DNA from 2 places in the Enterococcus sp. LJL99 genome. Region 1 is predicted to be linked to the other one. Evidence: riboswitches for the same ligand, from Rfam matches in the RefSeq annotation. Region 1 holds a riboswitch; the other holds the start of a gene.
The links. Region 1 has a riboswitch for magnesium ahead of ACYSNW_RS17815 (MgtC/SapB family protein). Riboswitches for the same ligand answer to the same signal wherever they lie in the genome.

Region 2: another riboswitch for magnesium. It lies ahead of ACYSNW_RS09275 (hypothetical protein); the one in region 1 lies ahead of ACYSNW_RS17815 (MgtC/SapB family protein).

Annotation. Positions count from the first base shown of each region.
Region 1 covers NZ_JBTXLT010000021.1:21,018-26,803, forward strand. Annotated here, with positions in the region: gene ACYSNW_RS17800 (replication initiation and membrane attachment family protein) at 1-958, shown strand, start outside; gene dnaI (primosomal protein DnaI) at 960-1,898, shown strand; gene ACYSNW_RS17810 (hypothetical protein) at 2,270-2,743, shown strand; M-box (ykoK) riboswitch at 2,868-3,038, shown strand; gene ACYSNW_RS17815 (MgtC/SapB family protein) at 3,295-3,954, shown strand; gene ACYSNW_RS17820 (GNAT family N-acetyltransferase) at 3,989-4,456, shown strand; gene mgtA (magnesium-translocating P-type ATPase) at 4,730-5,786, shown strand, end outside.
Region 2 covers NZ_JBTXLT010000005.1:105,046-110,831, forward strand. Annotated here, with positions in the region: gene mprF (bifunctional lysylphosphatidylglycerol flippase/synthetase MprF) at 1-1,868, shown strand, start outside; M-box (ykoK) riboswitch at 2,225-2,393, shown strand; gene ACYSNW_RS09275 (hypothetical protein) at 2,778-3,044, shown strand; gene ACYSNW_RS09280 (FtsW/RodA/SpoVE family cell cycle protein) at 3,041-4,225, shown strand; gene ACYSNW_RS09285 (FtsW/RodA/SpoVE family cell cycle protein) at 4,222-5,388, shown strand.

The DNA.
Region 1 (5,786 bases):
TCAATTAACTGGGTTAAAAAATATTTCAGCCAGCTATAAAGATGTCTATGTATTTAGAGCCGAACAAATTGGAACCCATCAAACGCTATTGAATAAAATGGCAAATTCTTTCGCTGATCCTCACCCACCTGAAAAAGTATCAGCTGTTACGGACAGCTTTACGTGGGAATATTTTTTAGAAGGAATCAAAAAATTAGGTGTTCAGCTTCCAGATGATGTATCAGGTTTTAAAGAAGAAGTCTATGTATTCCATAATTTATTTGGAATCAATGAACTAGATATGGTTGAATTTTGTTCGAAATCATTTGATTATTATAGTAATAAAATTGTTATTAAAGAATTTGAAAAAGCAATTTATCAAACCTATGATACGGATAAAAAACAAAGAGAGGCCGAAGTCACTAAAAATGAAACGGCTGATTTAACGAATGAGGAACAACAAACCTATCGGTATAATTCATTAAAAATGAATGGTTTTTCTGAACAAGATATTTTAATGATTATGGATAGTGAACGAAACTTTCCTTTAAATTATTTAGAAGCACTTAAAAGTGAACGAGGAGGTTATACAACTCCGCAAGAACGATCACTAGTAAAATATTTAGTCAGTAAATCTGGTTTACCGAACAGTGTAATTAATGTATTGATTAATTATGTTTTCAATATCCAAAAACAGCCAACGTTAAAAGCAGATTATGTGAATCGAATTGCGAATGAGTGGGCTCAAAGCGAGATTTTTTCACCTGAAAAAGCAATTACTCATGTTAGAGAATTAGCTCGAAAAGGAAAAGAAAAGCAGCAAAATCGAAATAATTATGGGACAAATAGACGACCAATCAGACAAGAAACCCTACCAGACTGGGTGGAAAATCCAACTGCAGAAAAGAAACTGTCAGAAGAACGACAAGCACAATTAAGAAAAGAATTAAATGAACTTTTGAAGGAAGAAGGTGAGTAACATGGAAGATGTTGGAAAAGAAATGTCTAAAATTATTCAAAAAAGAGATATGAATGAACGGTATAATGAACTGGTCGAAGTTGTTTTGAAAGATCCTGATGTCCAATTATTTATTAAGGAAAATAGAACACGTTTGACAGATGAAGATATTCAAAAAAGTTATTCTAAATTGTACGAATATGTGCAAGAAAAAAAGAAATTTCAATTAAATGATCCGACAATGATTGCACCTGGATATGAACCCAGATTGGCTTTAAACTTTCATTATATTGATGTGACCTATGTACCAACAAAAGCATTGATCGCTAAACAAAAAGAAGAAGAAATTCGCCAACGAGTGCGTGCGATGGATATACCGAAAGATGTTCGCGAAGCTCGTTTGAATAATTTTGATTTGAGTTCTGATGGTAGGGAAGAAGCGTTAGCTGAGGCGATGAAATTTATTAAAGCCTATTCAGCGAATACAAAAGAATTTCATAAGGGACTTTATCTTCAAGGAACTTTTGGGGTAGGAAAATCATTTTTATTAGGTGCGATAGCTAACAGCTTGGCAGAACGAGGGTATGTGACGACAATCGTCCATTTTCCAACATTTACCGTGGAAATGAAGCAAGCAATCGGAAAAGACATGGTTGGTGAAAAACTAGATGCAGTAAAAAAATCACCGATTTTGATGATTGATGATCTTGGAGCTGAATCTATGACTTCTTGGATTCGAGACGATGTTTTAAGTGTTATTTTGCAGTATCGTATGCAAGAACAGTTACCTACGTTCTTTTCTTCCAATTTAAATTTAAAAGAGTTAGAAAAACATTTAGCGGTAACTCAAAGAGGGGAACAAGAGCCACTTAAAGCAAGAAGGATTATGGAACGTATCCGTTATTTATCAAAAGAAATTATGATGAGTGGAAATGATCGTCGAAATGGTCCAACGATCTGAAAATGTTTAGTAAGAGATTAAATGAACGAACAGATCGTTGAACTAAGAGAAGGAATTGATTGAAGTAGTGCTATATATTTCGTCTCAATTCCTTTTTAAGTCGGATGAAAAAGAAAAATTAAATTAATTTTTAAAGATAAATTAACCTATTATTAAGAATCTTCGTGTATTGTTATTTTATATTGAGTTAGAAAAGTAGTGTAAGATGTTGTTAGAAGGTAAATAATGAAACAGAAGATATTTTTACTTTGGCTAGAGAGCATCTGGAAATGATTGTGCCATTTGTTTGGTTTTGGGAGTTAACAAAGTATTTTTCCTATGATTGATTTTCAGACATGTCCTAAAAAAAGTAACTATTGGAGGATACCTTAATGAAAAAAGTACCAATGGCTTTAGCATTAGCAGCAACGATTATTTTAATAGGAGCATGTGGTGTGAACGATAAGAAAAGTAAAGACTCGGAATCTAGTCAGTCAGAAATAACACTTGAATCTAGTACAAGTACAGAGGATACAAAGGCCAAAGTAAACGAAGGTGAAACATCGATTTTTACTGGCGTCTTAACAGCGGATGCAGAGCTAAACGATGGAGAAGATAAAACAATTCGTATAGTTTTAAATGATATTGAAGCAGTAGAAGATCCAGATGAGATGGAAAAAACAATGAAAAATGACGGTGTTGTATTAAATATATCAGAGGATCAATTAGCGAGTGGCTTAACTGAAAAAGAGTTGAAAAAAGGAGATAAAGTCCAATTTTCATTAAACGGCATGCCTGTTATGACAATGTCTCTTCCACCGCAAATTCCTGGAATGTCGATTAAATCAGTAGAAAAAATCGATTAATAAACACGTAAATGTAATTTGTTTTTCAGACGATTTTTCATTTTTTTGAAAAAAATTTCTTTTGTTACAAAAAAGAGTTGCAGGAACGTCATTTTGATGGTATAGTGACTCATGTAAGAAAATTAAATAGATTTGTTAGGTGAGGCTCCTATACAAACATAGGCTACTGCCCAAAAATGTCGAGAGACGCCAATGGGTAGAACAGGGATTGTCGATTACAAGGCTTTTCATAAGGTAGCTAAAAGTTCTGCTTTTTACGTTGTATAGTGCCAAAACTCAACGAATAGATCATTTGAGCTTTTTTGGTGTGCGTATATCGTAGATTATGACCTTTCGCTGAGTATTTGGCGAAAGGTTTTTTGTATGTTCTAAGCAAACTTTGAGGAGAATCGGACAAATGCGAAAATTGAACTAAAAATATTGTTTTATTTCTTGCATTGTATGACTCAGGAAAATATGAAGCAACTCATTAGAAAGATTTATTGCTATTTTCTTAATTTTAGTGCAAGAAGGGATTTGATGTAGGTGAATTTTTATTTTTAGTTAATGTAATGGCAAGTATTTTTGCGGGAATCATCATCGGGATGGAAAGGCAATGGCGCAAAAAATTAGCTGGTATGAGAACAATGACATTAGTAACACTTGGAGCATGTTTATTCGTACTTTTATCGACGTTTATTCAATCCGACAGCAGTCCTTCAAGGATTGCCGCTCAAGTTGTTAGTGGTATCGGTTTTCTGGCTGGTGGCGTTATTCTTCGAGATGGCTTTAGTGTGACAGGAATCAACACAGCGGCTACCTTATGGTGTTCAGCAGCTATTGGCAGTTTGATTGGTGCCAATTTCATCGTGGAAGGATTAGTTTGTGCAGTGATTATCACGTTAGTGAATGTCTTATTAAGAACTCTTTCCTTTAAATTAGATGAGATTTCGCAAAATAAGGCTGATGGTGAAGTAAGTGACGCAACTTATTTTCTATCTGTAATCACAAGCAACAGTAATGAAGTCCTCTTGAGAACGGAAATTATTCAGTTATTAGATTGTTATTATCTGAGTTTTCATCGCTTTTCATGTACTGATTTAGCTGGCAACAAAGTTAGACTCTTTGTGGAAATCGAAGGATCAAGAAATGGACATTTAGCTGTTAACAAAGTAATTACGCAATTATCGCAATTATCCGAAGTGTTAGAAGTAAATCAAATGGCAAACTAAAACAGAACGGAGGAATCAAAATGGTAAAACATTGATGGTAAAAATCGTAAAATGGAACAGTGAAGAATATTGGGCAGGTATTGCTTTAAGAAATAAATTACTAAAAGCAACTGCTGGGAAAGAAATGATTCAAACAATTCCGATTGAAGAAAAAAACGATATTCATGTTGTTGCATTGGATGAAGATCAAGTAATTGGCACCTTAATTATTTCAAAAGTAGATCAACAAAGCGCTCAAATCAAGCAGGTTGCAGTAAATGATGCATACCAAGGTGAAGGTGTGGGTAAAAAAATGTTGATATTTGCTGAAGAAGTTGTACGAATCACACGTTTTAAAAAAGTATTTTTATTAGGTCGTAGTCAAGCATGGGGATTTTATGTACGTGCTGGTTATCAAGAATTTGGTCAAGCGTATTATGATGGGAAGGTTCTATTGAAAGGTTTTGAAAAAGAACTGACACAAAATACACGCGTGAAAACACGAACGATTATCCATGTATAAAACGTAGTTAAAGGGGATGGAAACAAATGGATGACAGTAGTCAGAAGAAAAAGGGCTTATCAAAAAGAATGAATTTAGCAAAAAAGGATCAAACTATTATTATGTATTTGTTTCTAAATATGGGATAGTACTGCTCGTTTAACTAAACAAATTCTTTTCATAAGCCCATCAAATGATAGATGAAGTTTATAGGTCATCATTATTCGGATGTCAAATACTGTACTCTATTAATTATTTTTTAGGGAAAAGATTTATGGAAAGAAGGCGAAACAAATGGAAAAAAAAGTTTACATGAAACAAGAAGAAGGTAAAACTTACGAGTTTTTTGCAAGAAACTCTGTCGATAATATTTTTAAAACATTTAAAACATCACATAAAGGGTTAAGTAATCAACAAGCAGAACTTTCAAAAGAGCAGTTTGGTGAAAATGTCATTTCAAAAGGGAAGAAAACACCTTGGATCGTTGAAGTTTTGAGAGCGTACATTACACCATTTACAATTGTACTAATTACTTTAGCAATTATATCTTTTATTACGGATTATGTTATTGCTGCTCCAGAAGATCGTGATTTGATTGGTGTAATTATTATTTTAGTGATGGTTTTCACAAGCGGAACAATGACTTTGATTCAATCTGTTCGCTCAAGTCAAGCGGCGGAAAAATTGCATAACATGGTAAAAGTTACTGCCACAGTTGTTCGTAGAGGAGCTGACGTCGAAATCCCAATAGAAGAAATTGCATGTGGTGATATCATTAAATTATCAGCAGGAGATATGATTCCAGCTGATACACGACTTGTAAAAACAAAAGATTTGTTTGTATCTCAAGCGGCGATGACAGGTGAAAGTTATCCTGTTGAGAAAAAAGCAGATTATGAAGTGGGTACCCATAATGCAGAAACGGATTATGAAAATATTGTTTTTATGGGAAGTAACGTTGTCAGCGGAAGTGCTGTCGGTGTAGTTGTTTCTGTAGGAGATGACACATTATTTGGACACATTGCTCATGATGTTTCTGATAAGAGTCCTCAAACAAGTTTTGAAGTTGGGATTAGTAAAACATCTTGGTTATTGATTCGTTTTATGTTAGTTATGGCACCAACAGTATTTTTGATTAATGGTTTTACAAAAGGTGATTGGTTAGAAGCATTTCTTTTCGGATTGTCAGTTGCTGTCGGATTGACTCCAGAAATGTTGCCAATGATTGTTACAACAAACCTTGTAAAAGGTGCATCTTCTATGGCTAAAAAAGGAACAATTATCAAAAACTTAAATGCAATTCAAAATTTTGGTGCAATCGATGTTTTATGTACCGATAAAACAGGAACAT
Region 2 (5,786 bases), on a different contig from region 1:
TTTATCCAATGTTTATCATAGCGACATTAATTGGGATGTTAACAATGGTACCGGGTGGTATGGGAACCTTTGATGTATTGATGATTTTAGGATTATCACAATTAGGAGTAAATCAATCAACGGCAGTTGTGTGGTTGATTTATTATCGGTTATTTTATTATGTAGTCCCTTTTCTGACAGGGGTTATATTGTTTGTTCATCAAACAGGAGTTAAAGTAAATCGTTTCTTTGATAATTTACCAAGAGTTATTTCACAAAAAGTAGCTCATGCGATTTTGGTTTCGGCGCTTTATTTTGCAGGAATTATGTTGGTGCTCTTATCTACAGTAACTAATTTATCTAATGTTAGCCGACTGTTCCAGGTACTATTACCTTTTTCATTTGATTTTTTGGATCAGACATTTAATATGCTAATTGGCTTTTTGCTACTTGGATTAGCGCGCGGAATTTCTATGAAAGTTCGAAAAGCTTACTGGCCAACGATTGGTCTGTTAATTTTTGGGATTGTCAATACGATTTCCCGAACTACTTCCTGGCAATTGATTATCGTTTACTTGATTATTTTACTCGCAGTTTTTCTAGCGAAAGAAGAATTTTATCGAGAAAAATTTGTTTATTCATGGGGCGCTTTGGTGATTGATAGTCTTTTGTTTGGCTGTTTGTTCATTATCTATGCGGTAGCGGGATATTACAGTGCCCATCCTGAAAAAACGGGTCCAATGCCGCAAACCTTTTTACTATTTCCTTCAGATGATGTTTGGTTTTCTGGTTTAGTTGGTTTAGGGATCTCGATGGTTGGCTTGATTACATTATATCAATATTTAGCAGATACAACAGAGCATTTAGGCGAAACGCTTGAAACAAATCGTTTAACGCAACTTCTACATAAATTTGGCGGGAATGAAAGTAGCCAATTTCTTTATTTGGAGAACTATGAATATTATTATTATCAAGAACAGAATGAAGATCTGGTTTTATTTGGTTATCAAATCAAGGCAGATAAATGTTTTGTTGCAGGAAATCCGATTGGAGATTCTGAAAAATGGGCGCAAGCTACGTTTTCATTTATGAATCAAGCAGATTTACTAGGATATCGAGTGGTATTTTACCGAATTTCAGATGAATATGTGATGACATTGCACGATTTAGGGTATCATTTTATGAAAGTAGGCGAAGAGGGCGCGATTTGCTTTAAAGACTCTACGCAACCACGTCTAACTAAAGAGAGTATGACCATGCGCCAGTTAGCCAATTTAGGCTATACTTTCCATCTTTACCAAGAGCCTGTTTCTGATGAGATTTTTGAAGAATTGAAACGAGTTTCGGATGAGTGGCTGGGTATAAACAAAGAGAAAAATTTTATTTCAGGTCGATTTGATCGTACCTATTTGGATTTAGCAGCTGTTGGTCTGATGCGCAATAAACAACGAGAAATTGTTGGGTTTATTACTGAAAAGAAGATTCAAACGGAAAAAAGAGTTGCGTATGATTTACTACGATATTGTGATGAAGCACCAGCCGAAACTACTGATTTTTTATTGACACATTTTATCGATACGTTTAAACAGCTTGGTTATCCAATGGTTGACTTGGGTGTTGCGCCACTAGCGAATGTTGGTGAGACAAAATATTCTTTTTTTGAAGAGCGATTGATTAATGTTCTCTATAATTATGGGTATCATATTTATGAATTTCAAGATAGAAGAAAAGCCAAAGAGCAATATGTTACTAATTGGGCTTCTCGTTATTGTGCGTATCCGAAACAAAGCAATGCATTGTTTACGTTTATTCAGTTGCTTCTATTGATTGAACGAGGTAGAAAGAAGAAAGTCTTCTTAGTTGAAGATGTGATGAATAATGATGAATAAGTTAACCGTAGTTGAGGATTTTAGTCATGCTTTAGCATAATAACTGCTTCTTTTTAGTAGATGTGATGGACACTAAAAACTGAATATAGTAGACTGATAGAGAGGTAGAGGCAAGCTATTTTTTATTTAACTTGTCTCTATTGCATAAATACTAAAGAAAGAGTTAAATTTAGCTTATAATCAAATCATTCTGTATAACGCTCGTTCTATTAATGAGAATCTTAATAAAGGTTGTTGTGACAAGGATTTGAAATTGAAGAGCCAGATAACTTTAAGCGAATGAACCTCTTTTTTAAACGAATCTTTTTTTGAATCTAATTGACTTCAATTTATAAAATAGCTATATTTAGAATAACACGATTACTTGTTAGGTGAGGCTTCTATGCAAACAAAGGCTACTGCTCAGAAATGTCGAAAGACTGGCATGGGTAGGACAAGAACTGTCGAATTAAGGCTTTTCTCAAAGTAGCTAAAAGCAAGACTTTTTACGTTGCATAGTGCTAAAACTCCACGAAGAGAATGAGAGGATGGGACAAGAGTACTTTCCTTTTGAAAATCGGGAAAATCAAAAAAGTTGATTTTACTTGTTTTTTGGAAAACTACTTTTTCTTATCTATAGTTAAGACTTAGAGGTTGAGTAGCTTGAGACCGATTATTTAAATCGATTGTTTTATGAAAATATATGATATAAATAATCTGACAGCAACCATTTTTGAAAATAATGCAAGACTATCTTAAATCTGAATAAGATTTTTGGAGATAGTTATTTGGTTTTCAACGTTTACTCACAAGCTGTTTTTCCTTAACTTTCATCCATTGACCTTCGCTGAGATAGAAGCTATTCTTAGGGATGGTTTTTTATTTTGTTGGAGGCAAGAAAATAATATGAATGGATGATTTAGCAAGAAAATGAAAATAAAAATAATTCAAAAAGCGATAGTTTTTTTTCAGTTAGCAAAAATAGTTGAAAAAATGAGTACGAGTAAATATATAGTAAAATCTTTTTGCCGAAGCCTATTAGCGGAAGTAGGAAGCACGTTTGTAGGAAGTCGAACGGCTGTAATTACAGATAGTAAAATATTTGGTAAAGCATTGTTTAGTAGTATGTTGGCGATTGATGGGCAAATGACAGTCCAAGCAAGGTATGATCTTTTGAATAATGGTGAAAATAAATGAAAAAAAATTCTAAATTAGCTAAATATAGATTTCTAGATTGGTCATTGTTGATTCCGTATTTGATTTTATGTACAGTCGGAATTTTGATGGTCTTTAGTTCTAGTACGTATCAACTATTGATTAATGATGTAGGTGTTTCTAGTAAAGCGATGAAACAAGGAATTTCCTTTATGATTAGTTTAGTCGCGATGTTTGTTGTATTTCATGTGAATTTGGCGGTTTTTCGTAATAGGAAATTGTTAAAAATTGCACTAGGGGTGTCAATTACCCTCTTACTATTTGTTTTGATTTTAGGTACGGCTTCTGGTGGCGCACAACGTTGGATTAGGATTGGTTTTTTATCTTTCCAACCTTCAGAGCTGATTCCATTAGTGATGGTGCTTTACTTAAGTGCTAACTTTGCGACAAAAGATAAACAAAAGCCGTTTTCGTTTAAAGAGTATAAGAAACCAATTTGGGTTTCGATTTTGTTGATTGGTTTAGTTGTCTTACAGCCAAATGTAGCAGGGGGAGCGATGGTTGCATTTTTAGTTGTGATTATGTTTTTAGCGAATGGTCTTTCTCCTTGGTTTACAATTTTAACTTTCGGTGCGATTGTAACAATTAAAGAATTAGCTACATGGATTATTTTATCTATACCAACTAGCTGGCTTCCGGATAAATTTAGTTATTTAGTCAGCCGTTTTAAAGTGATGCAAAATCCTTTTGCGGATCCAAATGGCTTAGGATTTCAAACTTCTAATGCTTACTATGCGATGCATAATGGTGGTTTTTGGGGTTTAGGACTAGGAAATAGTATTCAAAAAAAAGGCTATTTACCAGCTGCGGATACGGATTTCATTTTTGCTATTTGTATTGAGGAACTAGGGTTAGTAGTCTGTCTTATTTTATTGTTATTGGTCTTCTTTTTAGTTGCACGAATGTATCAACTAGCAGTGAAATCGAAAGTACTTTATCATATGTTTCTTTACGTTGGTTGTGGAACCATCTTATTATTACAGGTAGCCGTGAATGTGGGCAGTTTGCTTGGATATATTCCGATGACAGGTGTGACCTTTCCTTTTATCAGTTATGGCGGTTCTAGTATGATCATTCTCAGTATTGTGTTAGGTCTTGCGATGAATGCACGAGCAACAGAAATGAGAGATGCATGGATTTTAGGAAAGGGGCCTGCAGAATGAATAAATTAACAACAGATAGAGAGCCAATCAACTATGGGTTATTATTACCTGTTCTTTTGTTGATTTTGGTGGGATTTCTTGCTCAATATGGCGCGTTTCATGCTGATCCAAGTATCACAAATGTCATGCCTCTCTTGAGAAAACAACTTTATTGGACGATTTTAGGTTTTATTGCGATGTTTGTGATGATGTTTTTACCGATAGAATACTTGTGGAAACTAACACCTTTTGTTTATGGCGGGTCGTTGTTTCTAATGAGTCTATTAGTTAAATTTTATGATCCAGTTATGGCGACAGCGACAAGTACAAAGCGTTGGATTCGTTTAGGTCCGATTTCGTTTCAGCCTTCTGAGTTTATGAAAATCGGGTATATTTTGATGTTAGCTTATGTAATCACTAAAAGAAATAACCGACCCAAAACGGGCACTTTAAAAGATGATTTTTGGCTTTTAGGTGAAATGACATTATACAGTTTACCGATTTTTGCTTTAATGGCTTATCAAAAAGATTTTGGGACCAGTTTGGTGTTTATCTCGATTTTTATTGGTATGGTACTTGTTTCAGGTTGTTCTTGGAAAATTTTAGCTGTGAGTGGAACAGTTTTAGCTTCTTTAGGAATTACAACGATTTTATTAGTGTTAACAGAAGCTGGGCAAAAGTTTTTGACTATGCTTCATTTCCAACCGTATCAATTTAATCGAATCCATGCTTGGCTCAATCCTTTTGAGTATGCAGATTCCATTTCCTATCAACAGGCGCGTGGATTAATTGCGATTGGATCTGGCGAAATGACGGGTAAAGGAATCAACAATTTACAGGTTTATGTACCCGTTCGTGAATCAGATATGGTTTTTACCGTGATTGCAGAAGCCTTTGGATTTTTAGGTGCTTGTTTATTGTTACTGTTATTCTTCTACCTGATTTATCAAATGTTAATCAGTACCTTAAATTCTAAAAGAGAATTTTATGCCTATATCACGACAGGGATTATTATGTATTTTCTATTTCATATTATTGAAAATATTGGCTCTAACATTGGTCTATTACCATTAACAGGAATTCCTTTACCGTTTTTAAGTCAGGGAGGAACAGCCTATTTAACGAATTTTATTGCGATAGGCTTAGTGCTTTCCATGTATAATTCAAAACAAGATTCCCTTTAAGGCAATAGAAGAAAGAAGTTAGTTGAGCTTAGTTGTCCAACTTGAACGCACGCTCTTTTTTCGGATGTAGAGTTTTGAGCAAGACTAATTTTTAGTTTTGTTTGAGGCTCTTTTTTGAAATCCAGCACTTCCTAAAAGAAATAAAAATCTAAAGAAATAATTAAATTGTTCTTGTTTTTTTCTATGTATGAAATAGTTTTTTGCGCTGCTAGTTGTAGAAAATGGTAACAAATTCAAGTGGAACGCCGATTTCTTTGTTTATTAATAAGGTATAGTAATAAATAAGTAACAACTGCTATTATTTGACTTAAAATTATAAACTCGTTATATTAAAATAGTCAAAAAAGCGATTTTAAAAAAATAAAGCAAAAAATAGATGTTATATTTCTAAAAAAGTA